4 regions of the Pantoea anthophila genome follow, and region 1 is predicted to be linked to each of the others. Evidence: predicted binding sites of a transcription regulator. Region 1 holds the regulator's gene; each other region holds the start of a gene.

Region 1 (7,693 bases):
GCATGAGTCGGTCAATATTATGCCGCGCAAAGAATTTCGCGGCTGATGCACCGGCGGGCATTTCATGATAACAATGCTCATTGCCCGACCACACAGGGAGCTTTTCTATGTCTGCTCGTCATCCCATTATCGCGGTGACCGGTTCCAGCGGCGCAGGAACCACTACCACCAGCCTCGCGTTTCGCAAAATCTTCCAGCAGCTAAATCTGCATGCGGCGGAGCTGGAAGGCGACAGCTTTCACCGCTTTACCCGTCCTGAAATGGATATGGCGATTCGTAAAGCGCGCGATTTAGGACGTCACGTCAGCTATTTCGGCCCGGAGGCCAACGACTTTGGCCTGCTGGAACAGAGTTTCAAAGAGTATGGTCAAAGCGGACAGGGCCAGTCGCGTAAATATCTGCACACCTATGATGAGGCGGTGCCGTGGAATCAGGTGCCTGGCACCTTTACGCCGTGGCAGCCGCTGCCGCAGGACACCGATATTCTGTTCTATGAAGGCCTGCATGGCGGCGTGGTTACCGCGCAGCATAACGTCGCAGAACAGGTGGATCTGCTGGTGGGCGTGGTGCCGATTGTTAACCTTGAATGGATTCAGAAGCTGGTGCGGGATACCAGCGAGCGCGGCCACTCACGCGAAGCAGTGATGGATTCGGTGGTGCGGTCGATGGAGGATTACATCAACTTCATTACGCCTCAGTTCTCCCGCACCCATATTAACTTTCAGCGCGTCCCGACCGTGGATACTTCGAACCCGTTTGCCGCCCGCGCTATCCCGTCACTGGATGAGAGCTTTGTGGTAATCCACTTTCAGGGACTGGAGGATATCGACTTCCCCTATCTGCTGGCGATGCTGCAGGGGTCGTTTATCTCCCACATCAATACGCTGGTGGTGCCCGGCGGCAAAATGGGTCTGGCGATGGAGCTGATCATGGGCCCGCTGGTGAAGCGGCTGATGGAAGGTAAACGGATAGAGTAAGAGGTCAGCAAAAAACCCTCAGACAGCAGATGCCTTTTGCAAAAATGTAAAACCGGTTTTTCTGCGGATAAAGGCTTACTGCTGAGTAAGCTTCAGGGAGAATACGCCTTTCGTAAAGACGCAAAACCGCCATTCCTGGCCCGCTATGCTTTGCTACAGGCGTATGCTCCCTTCGCTTCATGTCCGGTAGCCGCATCCGGTTTCAGTAAGGCCGCTACAAACAAAACCTGCATACAAAGAATCTGACAGCAACACGAAAGCTCATCATGCAGGGAACCGGGTCAGAAGAGGAAAGCGTCCCGCCGCCCGGATAAAACGCCGGGAGCGTTTTTGAACAACGCAACGTGTTGGCCCGGCTACGGGCGCACCTCAGGGATGAGGTGCGTAATCGCGCGGGCCGAGCGGCCATGGATTGGCTCAAGCGACTTTCCGATCTGACCCGGTTTCCTGCGCAGGCACGGCCTGACAGCGAACCACCACAAATCGATCCGACCCGGTTTTCTGCGCAGGCACAGTCTCAAAGTGAATTCCCCCATCCAGGCACGGCCTCACACCGGACAGCCAGCAACTTTAAAAAAACCTGCGGCTATTACAGCTCAACCACCTCATAGCTGTGCGTCATCGTCACCCCTTTCCCCAGCATGATGACCACCGAACAATATTTTTCAGCAGAAAGATCCACCGCGCGTGAGACCGCTTTATCCTGGAGTGCTTTGCCACTCACGATAAAATGCAGGTTGATGTGCGTAAAGATTCGCGGCGCCTCTTCACGACGTTCTGAGGTCAGTTTTACTTCACAATCAGCCACATCGTTGCGGCCTTTTTGCAGAATTGATACCACGTCGATCGCGCTGCATCCGCCCGCCGCCATCAGCACCATCTCCATTGGGCTGGGCGCTTTATCCCCTGAATTGCCATCCATAAGGATCTGATGGCCGGAGGATGACTCACCAAGGAATGTCATCCCTTCTACCCATTTCACTCTTGCCTGCATGATTTTTGCTCCGGAATACGCTGTTTTGTCGCCAGAGTACGCTTTCGCCTGATAAACAGCAATCCAGAGAAATCCGCCCTTAGCTGAAGCGAGACAACAGAAGACAGTCGGCAAAAGCTGTGCTACAAACAGAGCTGAAAATATTTTTCGTCACCCGATGGCGAAGCCGGGAAGAATGATGCGCACTGCGCCTGATGCGGCCCGAATAATTTCCTGAAAAGGAAACGCTTGAAGCTTTCACCGCCTGACAGGGAAAACTGCCCCCTGTATTTTGGGCACGATTACAACAGAGGATAATAGCGAATGGTTCTCGGCAAACCGCAAACAGACCCTACACTCGAATGGTTCCTGTCCCATTGCCATATTCACAAGTATCCATCCAAAAGTACGCTGATTCACCAAGGTGAAAAAGCTGAAACGCTTTACTACATCGTGAAAGGTTCCGTCGCGGTTCTGATTAAAGATGAAGAAGGCAAAGAGATGATTCTTTCCTACCTCAATCAGGGGGATTTCATCGGCGAGCTTGGCCTGTTTGAAGAAGGTCAGGAGCGCAGCGCCTGGGTACGTGCAAAAAGCGCGTGCGAAGTGGCGGAGATCTCCTACAAGAAATTCCGCCAGCTGATTCAGGTGAACCCTGACATCCTGATGCGACTCTCGTCGCAGATGGCGCGTCGCCTGCAGGTGACGTCAGAAAAAGTGGGTAACCTCGCTTTCCTCGACGTGACCGGACGCATTGCACAGACGCTGCTTAACCTGGCGAAACAGCCAGATGCCATGACGCATCCCGACGGCATGCAAATTAAAATTACCCGTCAGGAAATTGGCCAGATTGTAGGTTGTTCACGCGAAACCGTGGGCCGTATTCTGAAGATGCTGGAAGATCAGAACCTGATCTCTGCACACGGCAAAACCATCGTCGTTTACGGCACCCGCTAATTCCTGTCATCCACGGCGTGATGTTCGCATCACGCCGTTATTGTTTGTGCTGAGCCGATGTGGCGTCGAATTATTTATCACCCTGAAGTGAACTATGCCCTGCGGCAAACGCTGGTGCTCTGCCTGCCGGTCGCGCTGGGCTGGCTGGCTGGCGACCTGCAAAAAGGTCTGCTGTTCTCGTTAGTCCCCGCCTGCTGCAACATTGCCGGTCTCGATACCCCGCATAAACGCTTCTTCAAACGTCTGATTGTGGGCGGCAGCCTGTTTGCGCTTGGCAGCTTCCTGATCCAGTGGCTTACCCTGCATGCGGTTCCGCTGCCGCTGATCCTGTTTGCGATGCCCCTGTTGCTGGGCGTCACCGGGGAGATCAGCCCGCTGCATGGCCGCCTGCTCTCCGGCACCCTCATCGCCGCTATTTTTACCCTGAGCCTGACGGGCCGCATGCCCATCTATGTGCCGCCGCTGCTCTATATCGGCGGCACCCTCTGGTATGGCGTGTTTAACTGGTTCTGGTTCTGGCTGTGGAAAGAGCAGCCGATGCGCGAAAGCCTGAGCCTGATCTACCGCGAGCTGGCGAACTACTGCGATGCCAAATATACCCTGCTGACGCAGCTGACCGATCCGGAGAAGGCCCTGCCGCCGCTGCTGGCTCGCCAGCAGAAAGTGGTCGATTTGATCAACACCTGTTATCAGCAGATGCATATGCTGTCGGCGAGCCGCGACAATAGCCATAAACGGCTGACGCGCGCCTTTCAGGTGGCGCTGGATCTGCAGGAGCACATCTCGGTCAGCCTGCACCGGCCGGAAGAGGTGCAGAAACTGGTTGAGCAGAGCCATGCTGAAGCGGTGATCCGCTGGAACGCCAAAACCATCTCAGCCCGGCTGCGGGTGCTGGCCGATACCATTCTCTACCACCAGTTAGCCGATCGTTTTGCGATGGATAAACAGCTTGGCGCGCTGGAGAAGATCGCCCGTCAGCATCCCGACAATCCGGTGGGCCACTTCTGCCTTTATCACTTCAACCGCATTGCGCGGGTGCTGCGCACCCAGAAGCCGCTTTACCAGCGCGATCTGATGGCTGACCGCCAGCGCCGTCTGCCGCTGCTCCCGGCACTGCGCAGCTACCTCTCATTTCGCTCCTCAGCGCTGCGCACTGCCGGTCGCTTTGCGGTCATGCTGATGCTGGGCAGCGCGCTGGCGCTCTTCTTCAACATCCCTAAGCCCTACTGGATTCTGATGACGATCATGTTCGTCAGCCAGAACGGCTACAGCGCCACCCGCGTCCGTATCCAGCACCGTGCGCTCGGCACCTTTGCCGGCCTGGTGGTCGCGGCGGCCACACTGCGTCTGGCGGTGCCGGAACCTGTCGTCCTGCTGGTGATGCTGGCGATTACCTTCATCAGCTATCGCTTTACCCGTCAGTTTTATGGCTGGTCGATGATTGGCTTTACGGTCACTGCGGTTTACTCGCTGCAGCTCCTCTCACTGAATGGCGCGCAGTTTCTGCTGCCGCGACTGATGGATACGCTGATGGGCTGCCTGATCGCCTTTGGCGGCATGATCTGGCTCTGGCCGCAGTGGCAGAGTGGCTTACTGCGGCAAAATGCCCATGACGCGCTGGAAACCTATCAGGATGCGCTGCGCCTCCTGCTGGGAGAGGAACAGGCACCCGGCAAGCTGGCTTATCAGCGCGTGCAGGTGAATCAGGCGCACAATGCGCTGTTTAACTCGCTGAATCAGGCGATGCAGGAGCCGGGTTTCAACGCCCAGTATCTGAAAGATATGCGGCTCTGGGTCACGCACAGCCAGTTTATCGTCGAGCACATCAATGCGATGACCATTCTGGCGCGTGAGCACACCATGCTGACCCCCTCGCTGGCGGAACGTTACCTGCAATCCTGTGAGATCGCGCTGCAACGCTGTCAGCAGCGGCTGGAATATGAGGGTGCCAGTTCGCAGGTTAATCTGCTGGATGAGCTAGGGAATATCAGTGAAGGACCGGTAACGGTGGTAGAGCAGCATGTGCGACGCATTCTCGATCATCTCAGCGTCATGCACACCATCTCCTCGCTGGCGTGGAGCCAGCGACCACAACATGGCCGCTGGCTGATCAGACACTTACGGAAAAAATCCGCTAGCCGTTGAGCACTTTGCCGACAGCCGTGGCAAAGCGGCTCATGCCCTCTTCGATGTCAGCAGGCTCGATGATCAGCGACGGGGCAAAACGCATCACGTCGGTGCCGGCGACCAGCACCATCACGCCTTCAGCGGCCGCGGCATTGAGGATATCGCGCGACCGTCCGGCATGCTGCGGTTTCAGCGCCGCGCCAATCAGCAGCCCCTTGCCGCGAATATCGCTGAACAGATCGTACTTCGCATCGATAGCCTGTAAGGCGTTCACAAAGTGCTGACGACGCGCCTCAACGCCTGACAGTACCTCTGGCGTATTGATGATATCGAGTGCGGTTTCGGCAATCGCACAGGCCAGCGGGTTGCCGCCGTAGGTAGTGCCATGCACGCCTGGCGCCATCGTCGAGGCGATCTCATTGGTGGTCAGCATGGCGCTGACCGGGAAACCGCCGCCCAGCGCTTTGGCTGAGGTCAGGATATCGGGCTGAACACCATAGTGCTCATAGGCGAACAGCTTGCCGCTGCGGCCCATACCGCTCTGCACTTCGTCCAGCACCAGCAGCGCCTGATGCTTATCGCACAGCTCACGCAGTCCCTGCATAAAGGCCTGCGTCGCGGGCATCACGCCGCCTTCGCCCTGAATCGGTTCCACCACGATGGCACAGGTGTGATCGTCGATAACCGCTTTTACCGCCTCCAGGTCATTGAACGGCACATGCACGATGTCCGCCGGTTTCGGGCCGAAGCCGTCTGAATATTTTGGCTGACCGCCAACCGTGACGGTAAACAGCGTCCGCCCGTGGAAGGCGTTATGAAAGGCGATGATCTTACTTTTGAAAGGGCTGTGACGTTTGCAGGCGTAGTAACGCGCCAGCTTAAAGGCGGCTTCGTTCGCTTCGGCACCGGAGTTAGCAAAGAAAACGCGCTCCGCAAAGGTGGACTGGATCAGCTTACTGGCCAGGCGCAGGGCCGGTTCGTTGGTGAAAACGTTGCTGGTATGCCACAGCGTTTCGCCCTGGCTTTTCAGCGCCTCCACCAGCGCCGGATGGCAGTGGCCCAGTGCGGTGACGGCGATCCCGCCGGAGAAATCGATATACTCTTTGCCCTGCTGATCCCATACACGACTGCCTTTGCCTTTTACCGGCACAAACTGCGCAGGTGCATAAACAGGCAAAATAACGTTATCGAACGTCTCCCGGGTAACCGCAATTTTTTCCGCCGCCATTGATGACCCCATTTGAATGATAGTTGTGCAACATTGAAATAATAATCACAAAATATGCATAAAAAATCACTCAAAGGCAACTTATTGCGTCAGGAAATTGCGCAGCAGCTGATGACCCTGCTCGCTGAGAATGCTCTCGGGATGAAACTGCACGCCTTCCAGCGCCAGCGTTTTATGGCGGAAACCCATGATCTCGTCGGGCTCACCGTCGCGCAGACTCCAGGCGGTGACCTCGAACGCATCGGGCAGCGTCTCGCGCTGCACGATCAGCGAATGGTAACGGGTAACCGTCAGGGGATTGTTGAGATTGCGGAACACGCCTTTGCCGGTGTGCTGAATGGCGGAGGTTTTGCCGTGCATCACCTGACGGGCGCGCACCACCTGCGCACCATACGCCTGCGCGATAGCCTGATGACCCAGACAAACGCCCAGCACCGGCAGCTGCCCGGCAAAGTGGCGGATGGCCGCCAGTGAGATCCCCGACTCCGAAGGCGTACAGGGGCCAGGGGAGATCACCAGATGGGTCAGCGGTAAGGCAGCCATCTGCTCCAGCGTGATGGCGTCATTGCGCACCACCTTAACCTGCGCATCCAGTTCGCAGAAATATTGATAAAGATTCCAGGTAAAGGAGTCGTAGTTGTCGATAAGCAGCAGCATGACTGATCCAGAATGATAAACCGCGCCGCTATTCTACGTGGTTAAGCCGCCTCACTCACCACTTTCGCAAAAACCGCCTCCAGCGGAGCCAGATCGCCCGCCACACCAGCCTGATTAGCCGCTTTCCAACTCTCCGCATCGGTCTCTTCCCACGTCAGCAGATACCCGGCATGCAGCGCCAGCTGTTCGAAGAAGATGCGCTGGGCCCGCCCGTTGCCATGGCGGAACGGATGCAGCATGTTGATTTCACAATAGTAGTGGGCGATACGCGGGATAAAGGCGTCACGCGGGAGGTCAGCCAGCCCCTTCTCCTCTTCCAGCGCGGCCATCAGGGCGTTGCCCTCTTTTTCGATATATTCGAAATGACAGAACGGCGTCTCATCGCGCCAGATATCGATGGTGCGCAGTTCACCGGCCCAGCTGTAGAGATCCTGGAACAGGGTGCGGTGAATCTGACGCAGCCAGGGCAAACCGGGGTTGCGGGGCCCCAGTTCCAGCGTGGCGAGACGCGCCGCACTGAAGCTCAGCTCCGCCTTACGCAACTGGGCGGCATCGTGGATTTCGGCCAGATTTTTCAGCACATTGTCGTGCTGCCACAGGTAGGGGTCCTGGCTGACGGCGCTGTTAGAGTCCATATTGCCTCCTCAGTGACGCCAGACGCGTTTCCGCATCGTCACTCTTCACGCTGATCTCATTCGGTGTGAAGCCCTCCAGCCGACAGCTGGCCTGATAGCTAGCGCTGCGCCGCTGTTGCCACAGTGTGACCTTCTGTTT
Region 2 (7,693 bases), 1.1 Mb from region 1:
AATTGCAAAAGCTAAAACTACATGGCTTCAACAACCTGACGAAAAGCCTGAGTTTTTGTATTTACGATATCTGCTATGCGAATACTGAAGCTGAACGCGATGGGTACATCGCCTATATCGATGAACAATATAACGCGAATCGCCTGACGGAGATCCTGACCGAGACCTGCTCCATCATCGGTGCCAACGTGCTGAACATCGCGCGTCAGGATTATGAGCCGCAGGGAGCCAGCGTCACGATTCTGGTCAGCGAAGAGCCGATCGATCCAAAAGATATCGATAACTCAGAACATCCGGGTCCCCTGCCCAACTCGGTGGTGGCCCATCTGGATAAGAGCCATATCTGCGTGCACACCTACCCGGAGAGCCACCCTGAAGGCGGACTCTGCACGTTCCGCGCGGATATTGAAGTCTCAACCTGTGGCGTGATCTCACCGCTGAAAGCGCTGAACTACCTGATCCACCAGCTGGAGTCAGACATCGTCACCGTCGATTACCGTGTACGCGGCTTTACCCGTGACGTGAAAGGGATGAAGCACTTTATCGACCACGAGATTAATTCGATTCAGAACTTCATGTCTGAAGATATGAAGGCGATGTATGACATGGTGGATGTGAACGTCTATCAGGAAAACATCTTCCACACCAAGATGTTGCTGAAAGAGTTTGAGCTGAAGCACTACCTGTTTAACACCCGTCCGGAAGATCTCAGCCCGCAGGAGCACAAACGCATCACCGACCTGCTGTGGAAAGAGATGCGTGAGATCTACTACGGCAGAAACATCCCTTCTGTTGGTCTGAAGACGCTGTAATCACCCGGCGCGCAGCGTTACCGGCGGTAACCTGCGCGTACTGTCTCTCAGGCTGTCAGCGCGAGCGCAATGCCGCGCTCGCGCAGCGTGCGGCAGACCACGTCCTCTAAACCGCTGTCTGTAACCACGTCGGTCAGCTCATCCAGCGGTGCCGCGCAGAACAGCGACCAGGAACCATATTTGCTGCTGTCCGCCAGCAGAACCCGGCGAGCCGCATTGGCCAGCAGGTCATGTTTCAGCCCCGCTTTCTCCTCGGTCGGCGTGGTGATGCCGCGCTCCAGGCTCCAGGAGTTACAGCTGACGAAGGCGATATCGGGATTGATGCTGCGCAGCAACCGGCGTCCATGTTCCCCCACGCAGGACTGACTGGAGTCATCAATCCGTCCGCCGATAATCGTCACCTCAATCTGCTTAAATTCCGACAGGAACAGCGCAATGTGCAGATCGGCCGTGATCACCCGCAGCGGCAGATGCGTCAGCTGACGCGCCAGTTCCAGCATGGTGGTGCCGGCATCCAGCACGATGGCATCGCCTGCCCGGACAAAGCTGGCGGCGCACTCCGCAATGGCCTGCTTCTCCGCCAGGTGACGCTGCATCTTCTCCAGGGTGGTCGGCTGGGCGGGAATAAACCGATTCAGGGTGACACCACCGTGACTGCGGCTGATCACGCCCTCTTTATCCAGCTTGATCAAATCACGGCGAATCGTGGCGGGTGAGGCGGAGATCGCACTGACCAGTTGCTCAACAGTCACCAGATTATGGCTTTTCAGATAATCCATAATCTGGTCAAGACGGCTCTGTCCCTTCATATTTCCCTATGCGAGCTGCATCGCGAGTTTGATGGAGATCGCCATGCTCTCAGACTTCGCTTTACCTGTCCAGGCGATATCAAAGGCGGTGCCGTGGTCCGCAGAGGTGCGGATAAACGGCAGGCCGGCGGTAATGTTGACGCCGTCATAGAAGCCCAGCAGCTTCAGCGGGATATGCCCCTGATCGTGGTACATCGCGACCACCATGTCATAGTGCCCCTCCTGGCATTGCAGGAACACCGTGTCCGGCGGGCACGGCCCGGCGACATCAATCCCCTGCGCTTTCATCGCCTGAATGGCAGGTGCAACGGTGGTGATCTCCTCATCGCCAAACAGCCCGTTCTCTCCGGCATGGGGATTGACGCCCGCCACGGCGATGCGCGGAGCCTGATAACCGACGCGCCGCAGGAAAGTGTCCGCCATACCAATGACCGTTTTAATGCGCGGCTGGTTCAGCGTGTCGAGGAACTTACGCAGGGCAATGTGAGTGGTGACGTGAATCACCTTCAGCTTATCGGTGTAGAGCACCATGGCGTAATCCCGGGTGTCAGTGAGGTGGGCCAGCAGCTCCGTATGCCCCGGGTAGAGATGGCCGGCCGCATGCATCGCCTCTTTGTTCAGCGGCGCGGTGGCAATCGCCTGCACGTCGCCCGCCAGCGCCAGCGCCGTAGCACGTTTCACACAGCGCCACGCCAGATCGCCCGCCTCTTTCTGCACCACGCCAGGTTTCAGCGCGTCGGGGTCAGCCAGCGGCTCGTCAATCACGTTGATGATGCCCGGAGCAAAGCGTGCATCCTGCACCCGGTCAAGAACCCGCAGCTCGGCCTGGGGCGTAATGTTCATCGCCAGAATGCGGCGCAGCGTACTGGCGCAGCCAATCACTACGGCAGGAATGCCATTCAGCTCACCTTCAGAGAGCGATTTAATGATGATTTCCGGACTGATGCCCGCCGGGTCGCCCATGGTGATCGCAATAATTTTACTCACTCGACTTCTCCTCAATAAAATCAATGGCTGCTACCAGGGTGTTTTCATCACCAAAGCCACCCGCTTTGGTCATCACCGGCAGAGTAAATTCACTGTTAAGCAGAACCCCGTGCGGCACACAGCCCGCCACCAGACCCTGAATGGTAAAGCCGCTGGCACCCAGTGCCCGGGCGACGGCCATCGCCACATCCCCTCCCGACAGATAGAGCGCATGCGGCTGCGCAGTGCGGCAGAGCCGGTAGGTGATCTCGCCGAGAAACTGACAGATCGCCTCCCCCAGCTGCTGGCGCGTCATGCTGAAGTGCTGACAGAGCTGCGCAATCTCGTGCCGCTGCGCCTCGTGCTGGCAGGTGGTGATCACCGTATGGCGACCGGCCCGCAGTGCCGCAGCCGCCTCGTCGATCCAGCGATCCCGATCGGGCCAGGCGGGCTGCCGGAACAGCTGCCGGATATCGACATCCACTCTCGCTGCGTCACGCTGGCTGAGCAGCGTGGCAACCTGCTGCTGCCCGCTCTCGCTCATCGATCCCACCACCGCCAGCACCGGCCGGGGAAGCCGTACCCGGAGCGCGGCGCCCAGCGCATCGCTTAATCCGGCGGCACCGACCAGCAGCGGCGTCTCGCGCAGCCGCGCAGCCGCGGCGATCAGTCGCGCCAGGTCCGCCCCGGTTTCAGCATCCACCACGACGATGCCGTGCGCCGCCGCCAGCACCGCATCAAGCCGGTCGCTGCGCAGCGTGGCAAGATCGAGCACGCTGCCGGCGATCTGCATCTGTTCAAGAACGCTGGCGCTGGCGATCGGGGTTTTCGGATCGCTGGCAAATTCGGTGTCCGTGAGCAGACGCTGATGGACCCGGACGTGACCTCCGCACGTGGTGCGGCCCAGTCGGGGCACCGCCGGTGCAACCAGCGCCAGCGTTTTCGCACTGGCCTTCAGTGCCGCCGCCGTTTCAGCGCCGATATTGCCGCGCAGCGTGGAGTCGATCTTTTTGAACAGCCAGCCGTGCTGAAACTGCGCCGCGAAGTGCCGCACCGCCTGCGTAACGCGCTCTGCCGCCTGGGTGGCGCTGATCGCCCGACTCTCCGTGCTGACGACCAGCACATCTGCCGTCTCTGGCAACGCGCCCTGGGTGTCGAACAGCACCTGAACGCCTGCGCCGGCCTGCGCCAGTCCGCTTCCCGCATCGTTGGCACCGGTAAAGTCATCGGCGATGACCAGTACCGGCGTTTTCCATAATGATGAGCCCATCCTCACTCCTGTCAGGCGATTGCCGTTGCCATTGATTATATTCAATCATAATTGATTATATGTGAGCAACTTCAAATTAATCGAAATCGATATGCCCTATAAAATGAGCCATACAGAGTGACTGACCTCGCATTGAGATGAGCAAAGTTAATCATCTGCTCAGACGCGATCGATATAAGGGTATGAAATGAACATTAACAGCACGGTGATCAGCGGCTATCAGGCGTTAAACGACATGCGCTATCTGCTGGAGGGGGTTTCATCCGCGGTAGTGGTAACTGACCGGAACATTGAAGCGATTCCGGCGGTGCAGGCGCTGCTGGGGCAACTCCGGGAGCAGATCCCCCACATCAGCGTGGTGAACAGTGTTCCCCCCGAGCCGAGCCAGCATGATGTGGCCGCCCTTCTTGCCGCACTCACGTCGCGCAGGGCTGACATGGTGATCGGTATCGGCGGTGGCAGCGTGCTGGATGTGGCAAAGCTGCTGTCGGTGCTGTGCGTGGATGCGGCCCCGTCGCTGGAAGCCCTGCTGGCGGGGGAGAAACCGCAGCACCGCACCCGCTCCATGCTGATTCCGACCACTGCGGGTACCGGCTCAGAAGCCACGCCCAATGCGATTCTGGCGATCCCGGAGAAGGAGACCAAAGTCGGCATTATTTCCCCGATCATGCTGCCCGATGTCGTCGCGCTGGTGCCGGAACTCACCACCAGCATGCCCGCACACATCGCCTCCTCAACCGGTATTGATGCCCTCTGCCACCTGATCGAGTGCTTTACCGCCTGCGTCGCCAATCCGGTCAGCGATAACTATGCGCTGATCGGGATGAAGAAGCTGTTCGCCAATCTCGAAACCACCCTGCGGGAGCCGGAGAATCTGCAGGCACGACTGGAGATGTTGTGGGCCTCTTATTATGGCGGCGCGTCGATTGCCCATGCCGGCACGCATCTGGTGCACGCCCTCTCCTACCCGCTCGGCGGCAAATATCATCTGCCGCACGGCGTGGCGAATGCCATTCTGCTGGCCCCCTGCATGCGCTTTGTCCGTCCGGCGGCGGTGAGTAAGTTCGCTCAGGCCTATGACCTGCTGCCCGACGCTGACCGCCGATTAAGTGATGAAGCGAAATCCCATGCGCTGGTCGACTACTTCACCGCACTGGTGGCGCGTCTGCAGCTGCCTGCCAGTCTGGAAGCGCTGGGCATCGGCCCGGATCACCTGCCCTATCTGGTGGAAGCCGCGCTCGACGTGCAGCGCCTGATGAAAAATGTCCCGATGGCGGTCACCGCTGACGATGTGCGCGCGGTCTATCTGACCCTGTTTCCTTCCTGCCAGGCGTAATGAGGATTGTCATGAATAAGAAAATAAGCGGCGTACTGACCGCCATCGTCACCACTTTCGATCGTGACGGCGCTTTTGATCCGGTGAGACAGCGTGAGCAGGTCAGACGACAGCTCCGGGCCGGTAACGGCATCTTCTGCGGCGGCACCAACGGCGAATTCTTTGTGCTGAACGAGCAGGAAAAGCTCGCCGTCACCGCCACCTGCGTGGATGAAGTCAGCGGCCGCGCGGCGGTAGTAGCGCACATCGGCGAAATCTCGACGCGTGAAACGATCCGGCTGGGCACACAGATCGCCCGCCTGGGCGTGGATGCCGTCTCTGCGATCACCCCCTGGTTTGTGCCGCTGAAACAGCAGGAGCTGATCGATCACTACCGGCGCGTGGCTGACGCGCTGACGGTGCCGCTGTTCCTCTACAACATCCCGGCGCGCACCGGCAATACGCTGCAGCCGGAAACGGTGCGCACGCTGGCCGCCCATCCCAACATCATCGGCATCAAAGATTCGGCGGGCAGTTATGACAGCCTGCGCGGCTTCCTGCAGGCCACCGCCGACTGTGACGGTTTTGATGTGCTGAATGGCCCCGACTCGCTGATCCATCAGGGGTTTGTTGAGGGCTGCTCCGCCGCCATTTCCGGGCTGGCCAACGTGGCCCCGGAGGCGATTAACGCTATCTGGGCGCGCTTCGCTGCCGGCGATATTGCCGGTTCGCAGCAGGCTCAGGAGAACGTCACCGGTCTGCGCACGGCGCTCTACAGCATCGGTTTCTCACCGGCCGCCGTGAAAAAAGCGGTCAGCCTGCTGGGCTTCGAGGTGGGTGAAAGCCGCTATGCGGTGCAGTTCAGCGCCGAAGAGCAGCAGCAGATCCGTCAGATCGTCACCCACTACCTGCAATAAACGCCATCGCCTTTGTCTCCTACCGGTCAGATGAGAACGAACCTGATGGTCGCCATCTGCCAGCACAATCGAGGTTATGATGAACGCATTTTCAACTGAGAGCACCTTACTGATCGTAGGCATGGTGGTCGCCTATATCCTGTTCACCACCTGGCTGACCTGGCGGCTGCGCAGTAAAAGCAGCGGTGACTTTATGGAAGGCTCCCGCGCCATGCCCGCCTTTATCGTCGGCATCATGCTGATGTCGGAATATATCGGGGCAAAATCCACGATCGGCACTGCGCAGGCCGCCTTTGAAAATGGCTTCGCCGCTTCCTGGTCAGTGATCGGCGCGGCGATTGGCTTCCCGCTGTTTGGTCTGATCCTGGTGAAGCGCATCTACAACACCGGTAAGATCACCATCTCCGGAGCGATCGCCGAAAAATATGGCAGTTCGACCAAAAACATCATTTCGCTGATCATGATCTATGCGCTGCTGCTGGTGAACGTCGGCAACTACATCAGCGGCGCGGCGGCGATCTCTACCGTGCTGAAGATCGACCTGACCCAGGCGGCCTTTATTACCGCGGTGGTGAGTACCTTCTACTTCGCGTTTGGCGGCATGAAAGGGGTGGCCTGGGTGACGCTGCTGCACAGCGCCATTAAGTACATCGGGATCCTGATTATCCTCTACGTGGCGCTGAAGATGACCGGCGGCGTGGCCCCGATGATCGAGAAAATGCCCGCCTTCTACTGGACGTGGGATGGTCACGTCGGGGCCAGTACCATTGTGGCCTGGCTGATCGGAACCGTGGGCTCGATCTTCTGCACCCAGTTTGTGATCCAGGCGATCTCCTCGACCAAAGATGTCAAATCCGCTAAGCGTGCCACGTGGGTCGCCTTCTTCTTCTGCCTGCCTATCGGCCTGGCGATGGCACTGATCGGCGTGGCGGCGAAGTTTGCTCATCCCGACATCAAGAGCCTCTATGCCCTGCCGGTGTTTTTGCAGGATATGTCCCCTTGGCTGGCTGGCATCGTGACGACCTCGCTGGTGGCATCGATTTTCGTCAGCGTCGGCACCGTGGCGCTGGCGATCGCCTCGCTGGTGGTGAAAGATTTTTATGTCCCTTACCGTCACCCTACGCCAGAGCGCGAGTTCAAAGTGACGCGCTGGTTCTCGATTGCCATCGGCTTCTTTCCGCTGCTGTTTGTGCTGTTCTTCCCGGAAGTGCTGAAGCTCTCCTTCTTTACCCGCGCGATTCGCCTGTCGATCACCGTCGTGGCGATCATGGCGTTCTATCTGCCGTGGTTTAAAAGCACACGCGGCGCCAACGCCGGTCTGATTGGTTCCTGTCTGGTCACCTCCGTCTGGTTCCTGATGGGGAATCCGTTTGGCATCGATAATATGTATGTGGCGCTGGCCACGCCGGCGATCATTATGGTGATTGACCGCTGCATCCCGTCACGCCAGTCTCAGCCTCAACCGCAACGCAATGCACAAAAGAGTGGAGCCTAATATGACTCAGGAAACCGTCACCGCCGAACGCACCGGCCAGCTTGCGCCGCATCCGCAGGATAGCGCGCAGCAGGTTGCGATGCTGCCCTCCTCCTGCCCGCAAAACCAT
Region 3 (7,693 bases), 480 kb from region 1:
ACCACGCCGGTTTTCAGCACACGATCTTTGGCTTCCACCGTGCCGTGCGGCACCGCGATCGACTCGCCGAGGTAGGTCGGTGTCAGTTTTTCACGCGCCAGCATCGCCTCAACATATTCAGGCTCAACGTAACCGCCTTTCACCAGCTGCTCACCCGCAAAGCGGATGGCCTGCTCTTTGTTGCTGGCGCTCAGGCCGAGGAAGACGTTATCCGCGCCCAGCTTAAACAGGTGTGCGTTGCCTTCATCGTAACTGTCTGACAGGGCGGTGTTGACCGTTTCACGATGGAGGTCGCTGCGGTTTGCCGCCACCAGACGCTCGGTCAGGGTGCTGTAGAGCGCGCTGTCGAGGAAGTTGTTCAGCGAAATATGCTGTGCATGTGGTGCCTGACGAATGGCGCGTTCGGTCAGGTCGCGGTGGGTGATCACCAGATCGACATCGCCCGGCAGAGCGTTGATGGCGGTATTGGTTACCGAAACATTGCTCAGGCCGGCGTCCTGCACTTTCTTACGCAGCACGCCTGCGCCCATGGCGCTGGAGCCCATACCGGCATCACAGGCGACGATGATTTTACGGACGTGATGCAGATCGACGCTCATGGCATCGCTGGCGATAGCGCCACCTGCGGCACCCTGACCTTTCGACTGCGCTTTCATCTCATGCATGCGCTGGGTTGCCGCTTCGATATCGTCATCTTCTTTGACTTTGCTGGTTTTCAGCAGGATCGCAGAGACCACGAAGGAGACAGCGAAGGCGGCAGCAATCGCCGCAATGTTGGCGAAGTAGGCACCTTTTGGCGTCATCGCCAGCACCGCCAGGATAGAACCGGGTGAAGCCGGAGAGACCAGGCCGCCGTTCAGCACGGTCAGCGTGAAGACACCGGTCATCCCGCCCAGGATCACCGCCAGCAGCAGGCGAGGGGCCATCAGCACATACGGGAAGTAGATTTCATGGATGCCGCCCAGGAAGTGGATAATCGCCGCACCCCCCGCAGACTGTTTGGCACTGCCGCGACCAAAGAACATGTAGGCCATGAGCACGCCCATACCCGGACCCGGGTTGGCTTCGATCAGGAAGAAAATCGATTTGCCCGCTTCACTCGCCTGCTGGATACCGAGCGGCGAGAAAATGCCGTGGTTGATGGCGTTGTTCAGGAACAGGATTTTCGCCGGTTCAACGAAGATGGAGGTCAGTGGCAGCAGGTTGTTCTGCACCATCAGGTTCACGCCAGCGGCGAGAATGTGGGACAGACCTTCCACCAGCGGGCCGATGGCCAGGAAAGCCAGCAGCGCCAGGATCATCCCGATAATACCGGCCGAGAAGTTGTTAACCAGCATCTCGAAGCCGCTTTTGATTTTGCCGTCGATCGCCCGGTCAAACGAGCGGATAGCCCAGCCACCCAGCGGACCGGCAATCATCGCGCCGAGGAACATCGGCATATCGGCACCCACGATCACACCCATGGTGGTGATGGCACCGACCACGCCGCCGCGATCGCCGCCCACCAGACGCCCGCCGGTAAAACCGATCAGCAGCGGCAGCAGGTAGGTGATCATCGGGCCGACCAGTTTGGCCAGCGTTTCGTTAGGGATCCAGCCGGTTGGAATAAACAGTGCAGTGATGATACCCCAGGCGATAAACGCCCCGATGTTTGGCATCACCATATTACTCAGAAAGCGACCAAAGCTCTGTACTTTGACCTTGACTGATGAGGACATAAACCCACCCCTTATTGAGACGCGCTGCAATAGGAGAGCGCGTTTGTTTTTGTTTAGCCACCCCGACCAGAGCCGGTGGTATTACTGTATGCACGCGGACTCTATCACGCGAATCTGGCACTGCGTAGGGCCCGGAATAAGTGTGATCCACATCACTCATTTGCGGTGGGGACGGGGGCTATTAGCGTGACTTTGATCACAAATACAGAGGCGGGCACGGTGACTTTGCCTGAATTATGACCGGTGCACCGGCTTATCTGTGATGAATATCACATTCGTGATGGCAGGGTTTGTTATGTAAATGTGACTGAGATCACAAACTATTTTTGGTCGAAAATGCGCCAGATCACACTTTAGTCAGCGGGGGATTCAGGGGCAGAAGAGGCGGGGAAAAAAAGGGGCAGGGAGAGGGGCAGGCGATCGGTGCCTGCCCGTAAAAAGCGTTACTGCAGACCCGCCTGAACGGCGGCCTGAGCCTGAGGCAGAGCCTGTGCATTGGCTGACACGGTGCTCATCAGCGCATTGTATTGCGAAGCCTGCTCCTGGGTCGGGAACTGCACACCGCCATCATTGAAGCTGACGCGGGTTCCCTGCGATTGCAGGAAGTCGCCGGCCTGGACCGCGCCCTGACTCAGCGCCTGAAGCTGAGGCAACAGCGGGATCAGCTGATTGGCAGGCACCGTCACCACTTTGTTGTAGGCGCTGTCGTAGACTTTTTTCAGATCATCCTGCTGCTTCAGGGTCGCTTTGCTGCTGTCCGCCTGCATTTTGGCGCTCTCAATCTGCTGCGTGACGATCACCAGGGCGCTGGTGGCCTGGCGGAGTGAGTCCCGACGGCTGAGGTAATCCTGCGGCACGCGAATGGCAGACAGCTCATCGACCACCGGGCGCATCCCCTGCTCAACGGCTTTATTCGCCTGCTGTGAGAAGCCATACAGGATGGCGTAGTCGCTGGCGAAGTTGCCAAAACTCTGCTTCTGATTTTCGCTCAGGCTGGGCAGATGCTCGCCGCTGCGCATAACGGTATTCTGGAGGAAATCGATAAATGCTTTGCGCTGCTCGCCTTCTTTATCACCGCACGCGGTGAGTTGCAGCACGATCAGCACGCCAGCGATCATCATGCCGCTGCGTGCCAGGATGCGGGTAAGTCCTGAAGCCATGGGTTCAACTCCTGTCGGTGATACTGTCTGATATCCAGGTAAGAATGGCCTAAAGAATAGAACAATCCCTGGTCACGGCACAATGTGAAACCACACGTGAAACAGAGACTTTCTGCAACCCGCGCCGTCGCACCTCCGCGCCGGGGCGTCAGGGCGTGCCGGGCAGCACGCCCTCAGTGATGCTGAGCAGGCTGAACCTCGCTTCAGAACACCACCGCCTGACCATCTTTGCGGCTCTCGCTGGCCGCAATGTAGAAGCCCTGAGGATCGCGCACGATTGCCTGCGCACCGCCAAAATTGTAATTGCTCAGCGGATCTTCCAGCACCACGTTGTGTCCCATGCGGCGCAGGGTGCTCAGGGTATTGCGATCGATCGTTGACTCAAACACCACCTCGCGTCCCTGCACCACCCGCCAGCGCGGCGCATCGATCGCCGCCTGAGGATTTTGCCGGTGAAGCATGATGCGCAGCGCCAGCTGGACATGCCCCTGCGCCTGCATCGGGCCGCCCATTACGCCAAACGCCATCAGCGGCTGGCCCTGCTCATCCCGCGCAAAGGCCGGAATGATGGTATGGAAGGGGCGCTTACCTCCCGCCACAAGGTTGGGATGAGAGGGGTCGAGTGAAAAACCGGCACCCCGGTTCTGCAGGCTGATACCCGTGTCAGGCACCACCACCCCGGAGCCAAATCCCATGTAGTTAGACTGTATAAATGAAACCATCATGCCGCTGGCATCGCCGGTGGCCACATAAACGGTGCCGCTTTGCTGCGGCGACCCAAAGCGAAAATCGCCCGCCTGGCCGGGGTCAATCAGCGCGGCGCGCTGGCGGAGGTAGTCGCTGCTCAGCAGGCGGTCAGCCGGAAATTCGAGGTGATCTTCATCGGTGACATAGCGCTCCAGATCGACCAGCGCCAGCTTCATCGCCTCAATCGACAGGTGCAGCCACTGGGGAGAATCGGGCGCGTAGCGATGAATCTCCCACTCCTCCAGGATGCCGAGCGCAATCAGGGTGGCGATGCCCTGACCGTTAGGCGGCAACTCCTGAACCGATCCGCCGGCAAACGGATGGGAGAGCAGGGTGACCCAGTCGGCGCGGTGATTTTTCAAATCCTCCAGCGTCAGGGCTGCGCCATGCTCGCGGGCAAAGTCTGCCATCTTCTGCGCCAGTTCACCGCGATAAAAACTCTCTCCCCGGCTCTCAGCGATCGCCTGCAGGGTGGTGGCCTGCGCCGGGTTGCGGAAAATGTCACCCGCGCGCGGTGGGCGGCCCTGCGGCGCAAAGCAGCGGCTGAAGCCAGGCTGATTCCGCAGCTTGTCATAGCCGCGCTGCCAGAGCTGAGCAATCAGCGGTGAAACCGGAAAACCGTCGCGCGCATAATCGATCGCTGGCTGCGCCAGGGTGGTCAGCGGCAGTGTGCCGAAGCGCTCAGCCAGGGTGACCCAGGCCGAGACGGCCCCCGGCACGGTGACGGACTCCCAGCCGGTTTCAGGCATGGTGTCTGAAGCGGCAAAGCGTTCAGGATGCCAGGCGGCGGGGGCGCGACCGGACGCGTTCAGCCCGTGCAGCGTGTGGCCGTCCCAGACAATGGCAAAGGCATCGCTGCCGATGCCGTTTCCGGTCGGCTCCAGCACGGTTAAGGCCATGGCCGTGGCCACCGCCGCATCCACGGCGTTACCTCCCTGTTGCAGCATACGAAGACCGGCCTGCGCCGCCAGCGGCTGGGAGGTGGCGACGGCGTTACGTCCCATCATCGGTACGCGATAAGAGGGATAGCCGACATTGAAATCTGTTTCACGCATCGCTTTTCCTTAGAGAGTTCAGCTCCCGGTCTGGCCGTCATCGGCGTGCCATAGCGCCTGCACTTCTTTCGCGCAGGCGCATCAGCATTGACGGAGCGCTGCACCGGCAGAAGGCAGAGACCGTTTCATCAGGGAGTCTGCTGTTTTATCCGGTGATGTCTGGCCGTGCAGAATAGGCGATTCATCCGCAACCTGCTGTGAGCCGCCGCGCGGCCGCGCACAGGGGGTTGCCAGGACTATTCTTAATTTCATAAAGGCAGTGAATATAAGTGTTCAGGAAGTAAACCATTGGCGTATATTTTGCACTCACTATCTGAAGAGGCAGACCGCCTCACAAAATTGAGAAGATGCCTGCAAAAAGCATGACGGCACCCGCATAAATAGCAAACAGCATTTGATTTTTTTGTCCGCTATGAGGGCACAAAAACCAGCTGCCTCAGCGTGTTAGAGGCGTCGGAACAACTCCGGCAAAAGATAGTGAAAAAAATAATGAGAAATTGCGCGGCAAATAGTCAGGTCTCTATCCATACTTAGTCTCCCGGCATTTGTTGCATTGAACTGACACCTTTTAAAGCAGTGCACAGCAGGCTGCGTCCCGTAGTGGTTTCAAAAACAACAAAAACAAACCCTTGCGGGATCCAGCCTGTAACAGGCCCGGTTTCAGAGCCCCAGGTTGAGGCTCTTACCTCTCTACTTTCACGTGCTTCATAGCGAGTTTTAAGGAGTTCTCTATGGAATTAAAAGACCCGATGTTTGAATTGCTCAGCAGCCTTGAGCAGATTGTTTTGACACGTGATGATCGCGCCGCCGACTTACTGATTCAGCGTCAGCAACCCGCTCAGCCAGAGCCACAGCGCCTGCGCGAAATGACCGGCATGCAGGTTGATGAGTTTGCTAAAGTGATGGGCGTGAGCGTTTCTTCCGTGAAAAGCTGGGAAGCCCGGCGCACCCGTCCTTCTGCGACGGCACAGAAACTGATGAAGTTGCTACATGCTAATCCCTATCTGGGACGGCAGTTGCTTGACTAAGCCTGTTTCAGAAAAGAACCCGCCGCTGGCGGGTTTTTTATGCGCGTAATTCGCTGTATTTGGCGGCCTGCTTCACGAACCAGCTTTCCGGGACGTTATAGGGTGATTCGCGCAGCTGTGCGATCCCACTCTCTATAATGGTGGAAGCCTGCTGCCATAACTGCGCATCACCCTGTTTCAGCAGCGTAATCTGTATCTGCTTTTCCACCAGATAGACGCGGGCAAAGTCAGGATCGAAGCGCACAATCGCGCGGGTATTGTCGATGATATCGGCCAGTTTTATGGTTTGCGCCTCAGGACTGGCGCTGGCAGTATGGCGAAAGTGCGCCAGTTTACGGGCTGCCCGATTTCTGGCCGTGGCAGGCGCGCTGTCGGTCAGCATTTCAACCAGGCTGGCCACGCGCGCGCCGAAGTGGGCTTCTATATCGCCCGGCGTGGTCAGTGTATCTTCCACGGTGTCGTGCAGCCAGGCGGCTGCCAGCAGGGCATCATCATGGCTGACGCTGCGGACCAGCTCCACGACCGCCGCCGGATGAACGATGTAAGGCTCGTCGGTATATTTGCGGCGCTGACCGGCCCGGGCATGCGCCTCGGTGGCGAAACGACGCGCCTGTTCTTCCAGTGAATTCTGCATGCCTGTTCCCCTGATAAAAGTTTGCTTGCAATTATCTAGTGCGCTACCTATATTAAACACCATGAACAGTGATCAAGATGACAAAAAAGTGAAACCGATGCCACTGTTGGTCGATCAGCAGCTCTGCTTTGCGCTTTACTCTGCCAACCTGGCGATGAATAAAGTCTATCGCCAGTTGCTGAGCCAGCTCGACATCACCTATCCACAGTATCTGGTGATGCTGGTGCTGTGGCAGAAAGATGATGTCACCGTCTCAGAGATCGGCGAGCAGCTCTTTTTAGACTCCGCCACCCTGACGCCCCTGCTGAAACGACTGGAGAGCGCAGGTCTGATTAACCGGCAGCGTACCCGTCAGGACGAGCGTCAGGTTGCTGTGACGCTCACCGAAGCGGGCGAGGCGCTGCGCATTAAAGCCGCCTCTATTCCTGAAGCGGTGAAATGCGCCACAGCCTGTGACGATGAGACCCTGCTGGCGCTGAAAACAGAGCTGGATGGGCTGCGGGATAACCTGAACCAGTCCCGATAAAAATTGCTGACGGGTGCGTGGCACCCGTTAAACCTCATCGCCTGATACCGCACAGATAAGTAGCGGGCGATTAAATAGCGTAACGGAGAAATGTCATGTCTTTAGAACAAGTGGTTTACCGCGCCAAAGCCAAAGCAACCGGTGGTCGTGATGGTCGTGCAACCTCTTCTGACGGTGTACTGGACGTGAAACTGGGTGTCCCGAAAGAGATGGGCGGTGCAGGCGGCGAAGCGACTAACCCTGAGCAGCTGTTTGCTGCGGGCTACTCTGCCTGCTTCATCGGTGCGATGAAGTTTGTGGCGGGCCGTGACAAGATCGCCATGCCAAAAGATGCCTGGATCGAAGGTGAAGTTGGTATCGGTCCTATTCCTAACGGCTTTGGTATCGAAGCGACCCTGAACATCCATCTGCCAGGCATGGATGAAGCAGAAGCGCAGAAGCTGGTTGATGCGGCGCATATCGTTTGTCCTTACTCAAACGCGACCCGCAACAACATTGACGTGACGCTGAATATTATTCGCTAAGCGAACAGCGGGCCTGAGGCTCTCAGGCCCCTCTTTTTTTCATCCCCGATTCCACTCTGCCACCCTCTGTTTGCCCGCCACGATCTGTCTTGTACAAAAAATGTGCTAATCAGGTCGACAAAGATTATTTTCTGGTCTATCAAACGCAGCCATGTTTTACTGGGCCACCTCGCGTTATAGCCCATAAACCCGTTCAGAATTTTCCTTCATCTTGTCCGGCCCGCTTATTCAGCGAACTCTGCCGCGTTTCGGCAGTCACATTAAAGATTTGTCAGGCGCTTCACACCGGAGAAACACCCTT
Region 4 (7,693 bases), 1.5 Mb from region 1:
TTTCAGTATCAGGCGATCTTTGCACTCACAGCGTGCAGATCGGGCTGCTCCAGCAGAGAAATATCGATCCAGGAGGTCAGATCGCGCTGTTCAGGACGGGGCAGATAAGGAAGCTCACCCAGCAGCGGCGCCGCAATCTTTTCACGCAGCACCTCAATGATGTCACTGTAGTGCGCCAGCCCCGGATTGACGCGGTTAGCCACCCAGCCCACCAGCGGCAGGCCATCGTGCGCGATGGCTTCCGCGGTCAGCAGCGCATGACTGATGCAGCCCGACTGGATACCGACCACCAGCACAACCGGCAGCTGCTGTTCTGCGACCCAGCGCGAGAGCGGACGTCCGTCGTTCATCAGACTGCGCCAGCCGCCGGTGCCCTCCACCACCACCCGATCGGCCTGCTGCGTCAGATGTGTCAGACCCTGAGTCAGCCGCGAATAGTCGATCATCTGGCTGGGATGGGTGCAGATCTCCTCCTCCTCAAACACCAGCGGATTAATCGCCTCATAAGGCAGGTCGATGGATGAAGCGCTTTGCAGAACCTGCGCATCTTTGTTACGCAGGCCATCAGCGGTTTTGACCGCGCAGCGCGCGACAGGCTTATAGCCGACGGCACTGACGTTGCTCTGAATAAAACATTGCAAAAGGGCGCGGGACACCACCGTTTTGCCTGTAGCCGTATCGGTGCCGGTAACAAATAGTCTGTTCACTCCACTTCTCCTCTCAAAGCGTTGCGGCTAATCGGTGATTAGCCCTGCTGCGAAACGGCATTTTAAGGAATCCAGAATGAGAACAGATTGCGTTAGCGCAAGTTCAGACCCGCTTAACCTTGCAACAGTTTTACTAACAGGTGTCCGTTATAGAGAGCGTCTTTGATCAGCGCGGCGGCACCGAGTGTGCCCGGTTCGCTGAATTCGGTGGGGGCCAGCTGAATGCCCGCACTGTAGGCAGGCAGGGACTGCTGCAGAATCGTGTTGCTCACCGCCGGAAACAGCACCTCTGCCGCCGCATTCAGCGGAGAACCGATAAGAATATGTTGTGGATTAAAAATATTAACCATCATCGCCAGAATCCGGCCTGCGTGATGACCGACGCTGGCGATGGTGTCGCGCGCCAGGCGATCGCCCGACAGGGCGGCCTCACATAACGATGACAGCGTCAGCTCCTGACGATTAAGCAGGCTGTCGGGCTGGGCCGCCAGACGCTGCGCCGCCAGCGCCAGCAGACTGCCGGTGCTGGCGACCGTCTCCAGACAGCCGTGATTGCCGCAGTAGCACTGCTGACCATAAGGATCGATTTGCGTATGGCCGATCTCGACCAGCGCCCGCCCCCGCTTATGCAGCAGCTGGCCGCCGCTGATGACCCCGGCGCCGACCGTTTCATCGATCACGATCTGAATCACATCCTGCGCGCCGCGCGAAGCGCCGAACAGTGACTCCGCCAGCGTCCAGGCGGAGATATCGTGCTGCACAAACACCGGTAATCCCGTGTGCGCCTCCAGCGCATCGCCCAGCGGCATATCACGCACCTGATAGCCCGGCAGCCGATGCACCACGCCTGACGCGGCGTTGATCAGACCCGGCAGCGTGATGGCGATGGCCGTCAGACGCTCCAGCTTTTTCTGATGACGGATAAAGAAGGCATCCACCTGTTCAATCAGAGCGGTCAGCAGCGGCTGAGCGGATTCATCGGGCAGCGGCAGGCTATCTTCGGCCAGCGCCTGACTGCTGAGATCGCGCAGCGTAAAGGTCATGGCACCGCGATGCAGACGAATGGCCAGATAGTGCCAGGCCTCCGTGTCCAGAATCAGGCCGATGGCCGGACGGCCCCGACTGCCGGGTTCCTGAAACTCCGTCTCCTGCACCAGATGCGCGTCCAGCATTTCACGCACAATTTTTGTGATGCTGGCTGGCGCAAGCTGGGCACGGCGGGAAAGTTCGATACGCGAAATGGGACCATAACGGTCAATCAGCTGATATACGACACCTGCATTGGTCTGCTTGATCTGGTCAATATGGCCAGGTTGACTGTCCGGATTCACAACCCTGCTCCCGGTTATTTTCGCGCTTCTAAATAAACATGCGCCATGGTGAGGCAGATCAGGCAACAGCGTCAAATATTTGATTAGAAATGTGATTTATCGCACATATTGGCCTCTGTCAAAGGGTGCTTCCGGGCCGGTTTTCCCGCAGTAGCGCCATCATATTCGCCATCGGTGCGGTGATTTCGCGGCTGGCTGACCAGACCAGCCACAGCTCTGAAATGGCATCCTCTTCCGTCAGCGGCAACCAGACCAGATCGGCCAGCTGCGCCCGGCGGAAGGAGGCGGGTAGAATGGAGACGCCAAGACCGGTTGCCACCAGCCCCAGAATGGTCATCGCTTCCCCCACTTCCTGAGTGATATAGGGCTGGATGTGATAGCGATGCAGCAGCGCCAGGATATCGCTGTAGAGCGCAGTTCCGCCCTGGGCATCAAAGAAGACGAAGGGTTCGGCGGCCAGCGCGGTGACGGAGATCGCGCCGGCATCCGCCAGCGGATGCGCTTTGTGCACCACCGCACACAGCGGCTCGCTCATCAGCAGCTGATGCGCGAGATCGGCGGGCAGCGGCGTGTTGCGCATCACGCCAAGATCGAGCCGTCCCTCATGCAGCGGGGCCAGCTGCTGGCGGGTATTAATTTCCTGCATCTGAATATGCACCTGCGGCCAGCGCTGGCGAAAGCGAAACAGCGCATCGGAGACCACCGCGGTAAAAGGCGCCGAGGAGGTGAAACCGATTCGCAGACCGCCCTCTTCTCCCCGATGCAGCCGGGCTGCCCGGTCGGCCGCCTGCTCAACCTGCAGCAGGATGGCGCGGGCATCGTTCAGCAATTGCTGTCCGGCAGCGGTCAGCTGAACGCTGCGGTTGGTCCGGTTAAAGAGTCGGGCGCCGGTTTCTGCCTCCAGTTGCAGTATCTGCTGACTGAGTGGCGGCTGGGAGATGTTCAGCCGACGGGCCGCGCGCCCGAAATGGAGCTCCTCGGCCACCGCAATAAAGTAGCGCAGGTGACGCAACTCAATATTCATATCTGAAACGTCTCATTTAAGATTATTAATATATTAGACATCATAATGATGCCTGCCTAAGCTGACGACAGGTTTTTTTACTCTTAAAGGAAAGTGTGTGAGTCACTCAACAGAGGCCGCCGCGGTAAATGAAGAGGCGGGTCGTGTGCCTTCAGAACCGGTGGCTGCGTCAGGTTATATCCGTCGGGGTTCGCGGCAGTTTATGCGCGTGACGCTGGCCCTCTTCTCCGCCGGTCTGGCGACCTTTGCCCTGCTCTATTGTGTCCAGCCGATTCTGCCGGTGCTCTCGCATCAGTTTGGCATCTCACCGGCGACCAGCAGCCTGTCACTCTCTATCTCAACCGGCCTGATGGCGCTGGGCCTGCTGGTGACCGGGCCACTTTCGGATGCTGTCGGCCGCAAATCGGTGATGGTGACAGCCCTGATGCTGGCCGCCATCTGCACGCTGATTTCAGCCACCATGAGCAGCTGGCACGGCATTCTGATCATGCGGGCGCTGATGGGGCTGTCGCTCAGCGGGGTGGCGGCGGTGGGCATGACCTACCTCAGCGAGGAGATGGATGCGCGGGTTGTCGCCTTCTCTATGGGGCTCTATATCAGCGGAAACTCCATTGGCGGCATGAGCGGGCGTCTGCTGAGCGGTGTGCTGACCGACCTTTTCTCATGGCGGATCGCCGTAGCGGTAATTGGCCTGTTTTCGCTGGCTTCGGCGCTGATGTTCTGGAAGATCCTTCCCGCGTCACGTCATTTTCGCCCCATCACGCTGCGTCCGCGCAACCTGCTGATTAACTTCCGGCTGCACTGGCGCGATCCTGGGCTGCCCTGGCTGTTTGCCGAAGGGTTCCTGCTGATGGGTGCCTTTGTCACGCTGTTTAACTACATCGGCTACCGGCTGCTGGATGCCCCCTGGCATCTGAGTCAGGCGGTGGTCGGGTTGTTGTCGGTGGTCTATCTCACCGGCTCGTGGAGTTCGCCGAAAGCGGGTGCGCTGACCAGCCGGCTGGGACGGGGACCGGTGATGCTGGGTGCGACCGCCATTATGCTGCTGGGACTGCTGATCACGGCGTTCAACTCGCTCTGGCTGATCCTGCCGGGGATGATGCTGTTCACCGCCGGTTTCTTTGCCGCCCATGCGGTTGCCAGTGGCTGGATTGGCCCGCGCGCACGCCGGGCGCGCGGCCAGGCCTCATCGCTTTACCTGTTCAGCTACTACGTGGGTTCCAGCGTCGCCGGGACGCTGGGCGGTCTGTTCTGGCATAACTTTGGCTGGCACGGCATCACGCTGTTTATCAGCACCCTGCTGCTGCTGGCGTTGCTGGTGGCCTGGCATCTGCACCGCAAAAAGCTCTGAGTTTCCTCTCTCTGCCAGGCCCGGATGGCCTCACCGGGCCTGGCAGCACAACACGCTGACTCTCGCTCATCCTCTTCGCTGAAAATCCTCCGCGAAAAAAACCCACAATTCCCGCTATAATCGGTTTTATTGAATCATTTCATCTGCTTTGCCTCTTAACACGGCAACAAGGAACGCCTGTGGCTCTCTACTACTACGTCAATAAACAATCGGGATATAACGATAATCATGTGGTGCATGCTGCTGGCTGCCCGCATCTTCCCGACATGGAAAACCGACTGTTTCTGGGCAGTTTTTATCACGTCAATGCCGCCATTCTTCAGGCAAAAAAATATTACGTGGGGGCTATCGGCTGTGAGAACTGCTGCCCGATTAATGCCAGCCACCTGCCGGAGACGCCGCTCAGCGTCGCCCAGAAACATACGCCGGGGTCACGCTAAGCTGTCGGAGGGTGTCGGCGTGAAATTTACCTACCGCTGCGCTAATTTGTTAAGCATCAGCGCCGTTTTCCGTTATGTTACTCTTCCTGACTCTTTTTGATGGAAAGCACGATGCGGGATAAGTTTGCGCGTTCTCAGATCGCCCTTCACTGGCTGACCTTTTTACTGGTCGTGACAGCCTACGCCACCATTGAGCTGCGCGGCTTTGTGCAGCGCGGCTCCTGGCAGGGGTACGCCATGATCATCACCCACTTCAGCGCAGGTGCGACCGTTCTGTTGCTGATGATCGCCCGCCTGTTTCTGCGTACCCGTCATCGCACGCCGCCCATTACGCCAGCCGCGCCGCGCTGGCAGACCGGGGTGGCTCATCTGACGCATACCCTGATCTATGCCCTGTTTATCACCCTGCCGATCCTCGGCCTGTCGTCGCGCTATCTCAAGGGGCGGGAGTGGTGGCTGTTTGGCATCAGCATGCCGGTTGCACCGGAGCCCAATTTTGACCTGGCGGATACGCTGATCGACTGGCATGAAACCCTGGCACCGCTGGGATACTGGCTGATCGGGCTGCATGCGGCGGCGGCGCTGTTTCATCACTATCTGCTTAAAGACAATACCCTGCTGCGCATGATGCCGCCTCGCCGCGGTCAGTAATCTCATCCCGTCGCCCCTGAACGGGGCGATAAAAAAATTTCCGCCTTAAAAGCCGGTTATCAGGTTTCGCTTCCCGCTTTATTCACTACAATGGTCTGTAATTTGTGACGCAGGTCACTTTCGCTGGATGTCTGCCACATCCGAATTCGCTGTACTGACAGATTTGACACCTCATGCAACCAACAACTGTTTCACGTAAAACTGCCTGGCTACGCGTGGTCTTGCTGGCCATCGCGGCTTTTGTATTTAATACCACCGAATTTGTACCGGTGGGTCTCCTTTCGGACATCGCGGCTGACTTTTCCATGCAGACGGCGGATGTCGGGATCATGCTGACGATCTACGCCTGGGTGGTCGCGCTGCTGTCACTGCCGCTGATGCTGCTGACGCGCAACGTGGAGCGGCGACTGCTGCTGGGAGTGCTGTTTACGATCTTTATCGTCAGTCACGTTCTGTCGACCTTCGCCTGGGACTTTCGGTCGCTGATGGTCTCACGCGTCGGCATCGCCCTCTCTCACGCGGTGTTCTGGTCGATCACGGCTTCACTGGCTATTCGCGTGGCCCCGGCCGGAAAGAAAACGCAGGCGCTGAGTATGCTGGCGACCGGAACCGCACTGGCCATGGTGCTGGGGGTGCCGATTGGCCGCGTGGTGGGTCAGTATCTTGGCTGGCGAACCACCTTCGGCGCGATTGGCCTGTCGGCACTGGTGCTGATGATCATGCTGGTACGGATACTGCCGCGTCTGCCCAGTGAACACACCGGCTCGCTGAGCAGCGTGCCGATGCTGTTTCGTCGTCCGGCGCTGGTCAGCATGTATCTGCTGGTGACCATTGTGGTGACCGCGCACTACACGGCCTACAGCTACATCGAGCCCTTTATGCAGAGCGTGGCGCAATCCAGCGGCAATTTTACCACCCTGCTGCTGCTGCTGTTTGGCTCTGCGGGTATTCTGGGCAGCGTACTGTTCAGCACCCTGGGCAATAAATTTCCTTCCGCGCTGCTGATTGCCGCGATTGCGCTGATTACCCTCTGCATGGGACTGCTGATCTTTGCTGCGGTTCGTCCGACGGCGATCGCTATCCTGTGTATCGTCTGGGGCATGGCGATGATGATGATTGGACTGGGTATGCAGGTGCGGGTGCTGTCTCTGGCGCCGGATGCAACGGATGTGGCAATGTCACTCATGTCCGGCATCTACAATATCGGCATAGGCGCAGGCGCGCTGCTGGGAAGCCAGGTCAGTCTCTATCTGAATATGTCGGAAGTCGGCAACGTCGGGGGGATGATTGGTCTGGTGGCGTTACTGTGGTGTGTCTATATTTTCCGCCGTTATCCTCAGCTTCGCAGTAATGGCTAAGACCGGCGCCGAGAGGATAAAAAAAGGCTTCAGATAAGCAGGTTATCTGAAGCCTGTTTCTCTTATTTATAGAGAATGGCGGTGCCATGCAGGTTGTTGCTGCCAGAGGTCGAAGTGATGCGGAAAGACTTTGCACCCGCATCGCTGGCCTTTTCTGATAGTTGCTGCTCAAGCGAGGTCAGATTGCTGCTGCCCGTCGCGCTGATGACGCCCACGCGTTGCTGATCCAGTGGCGTGCTGCTCACCTGCTGCGCCGCCACGCTGGTGAACGAGAGGCCACTGAGCAGGGCCGCCGCCACTATCATACTGATACGTTTCATAACGAACCCCTTCTTCATATCTGCCGGATGCCCGGTTACTGATAAATCACAGCCGTGCCGTGCAGTTTGTTCTGACCGCTGGTTGAGGTGATGCGGAACGATTTCGCACCGGCTTCATCTGCTTTGGCGTTGAGCTGCGCTTCGACTGAACTCAGGTTGGTGCCGCCCAGCACAGAGATGGTGCCGACAGGCTGCTGATTAGCCGGTTCGCTGGTAACCAGGTCAGCGGCAGACGCGCCAAAAGTCAGTGTGGTGAGTGCCAGAACAGCCAGGGTAGTTTTGATGGTTTTCATAATCTTCTCTCTTCTCAGTGATCGTGTTCAGTGGGTCTGAAATCGGTTGTCGCTATTTAATTAACGACCGTTAAATAAATGATAGACCCCGATCAGGCTGGCCGTCAATATTTATTTAATGAGCGTTATTTTAATCGCGAAGTGGCGTGATTATGGGCTTCAGCCCCTTTTCTGACTTAACCATAGGGGCGATAAAACCGGGCTGGCGCACAAAATGG

What was found. The regulator CRP, encoded in region 1, controls carbon source genes, mostly activating them, when cyclic AMP is high. The targets are predictions, from matches to a motif close to ATGTGANNNNNNTCACAT.
Region 2: a site for CRP is predicted at 3,917-3,934, ahead of OJ965_RS17535 (iron-containing alcohol dehydrogenase). Genes of this name have one in related genera too.
Region 3: a site for CRP is predicted at 1,976-1,993, ahead of OJ965_RS20425 (PTS mannitol transporter subunit IICBA). Genes of this name have one in related genera too.
Region 4: a site for CRP is predicted at 5,607-5,624, ahead of OJ965_RS11595 (sugar transporter). Genes of this name have one in related genera too.

What each region holds. Positions count from the first base shown of each region.
Region 1 covers NZ_CP110473.1:422,730-430,422, reverse strand. The annotation lists gene OJ965_RS04525 (YheU family protein) at 1-46, shown strand, start outside; gene OJ965_RS04520 (phosphoribulokinase) at 108-977, shown strand; gene OJ965_RS04515 (OsmC family protein) at 1,567-1,971, opposite strand; gene crp (cAMP-activated global transcriptional regulator CRP) at 2,275-2,907, shown strand; gene OJ965_RS04505 (YccS/YhfK family putative transporter) at 2,965-5,052, shown strand; gene argD (bifunctional acetylornithine/succinyldiaminopimelate transaminase) at 5,042-6,262, opposite strand; gene OJ965_RS04495 (aminodeoxychorismate/anthranilate synthase component II) at 6,344-6,919, opposite strand; gene OJ965_RS04490 (putative adenosine monophosphate-protein transferase Fic) at 6,961-7,554, opposite strand; gene OJ965_RS04485 (YhfG family protein) at 7,544-7,693, opposite strand, start outside.
Region 2 covers NZ_CP110473.1:3,192,851-3,200,543, forward strand. The annotation lists gene speD (adenosylmethionine decarboxylase) at 1-812, shown strand, start outside; gene OJ965_RS17520 (DeoR/GlpR family DNA-binding transcription regulator) at 860-1,621, opposite strand; gene OJ965_RS17525 (D-threonate 4-phosphate dehydrogenase) at 1,628-2,608, opposite strand; gene dtnK (D-threonate kinase) at 2,601-3,857, opposite strand; gene OJ965_RS17535 (iron-containing alcohol dehydrogenase) at 4,045-5,193, shown strand; gene OJ965_RS17540 (dihydrodipicolinate synthase family protein) at 5,205-6,089, shown strand; gene OJ965_RS17545 (sodium:solute symporter family protein) at 6,169-7,584, shown strand; gene OJ965_RS17550 (sialidase family protein) at 7,586-7,693, shown strand, end outside.
Region 3 covers NZ_CP110473.1:3,854,132-3,861,824, reverse strand. The annotation lists gene OJ965_RS20425 (PTS mannitol transporter subunit IICBA) at 1-1,718, opposite strand, end outside; gene OJ965_RS20420 (DUF3053 domain-containing protein) at 2,162-2,878, opposite strand; gene OJ965_RS20415 (gamma-glutamyltransferase family protein) at 3,082-4,680, opposite strand; gene OJ965_RS20410 (HTH-type transcriptional regulator) at 5,412-5,708, shown strand; gene OJ965_RS20405 (HD domain-containing protein) at 5,746-6,342, opposite strand; gene OJ965_RS20400 (MarR family winged helix-turn-helix transcriptional regulator) at 6,404-6,868, shown strand; gene OJ965_RS20395 (organic hydroperoxide resistance protein) at 6,964-7,392, shown strand.
Region 4 covers NZ_CP110473.1:1,949,541-1,957,233, reverse strand. The annotation lists gene bioD (dethiobiotin synthase) at 9-707, opposite strand; gene mlc (sugar metabolism global transcriptional regulator Mlc) at 821-2,038, opposite strand; gene OJ965_RS11615 (LysR family transcriptional regulator) at 2,157-3,062, opposite strand; gene OJ965_RS11610 (MFS transporter) at 3,208-4,413, shown strand; gene OJ965_RS11605 (hypothetical protein) at 4,593-4,853, shown strand; gene cybB (cytochrome b561) at 4,965-5,504, shown strand; gene OJ965_RS11595 (sugar transporter) at 5,678-6,862, shown strand; gene bhsA (multiple stress resistance protein BhsA) at 6,925-7,182, opposite strand; gene bhsA (multiple stress resistance protein BhsA) at 7,218-7,475, opposite strand.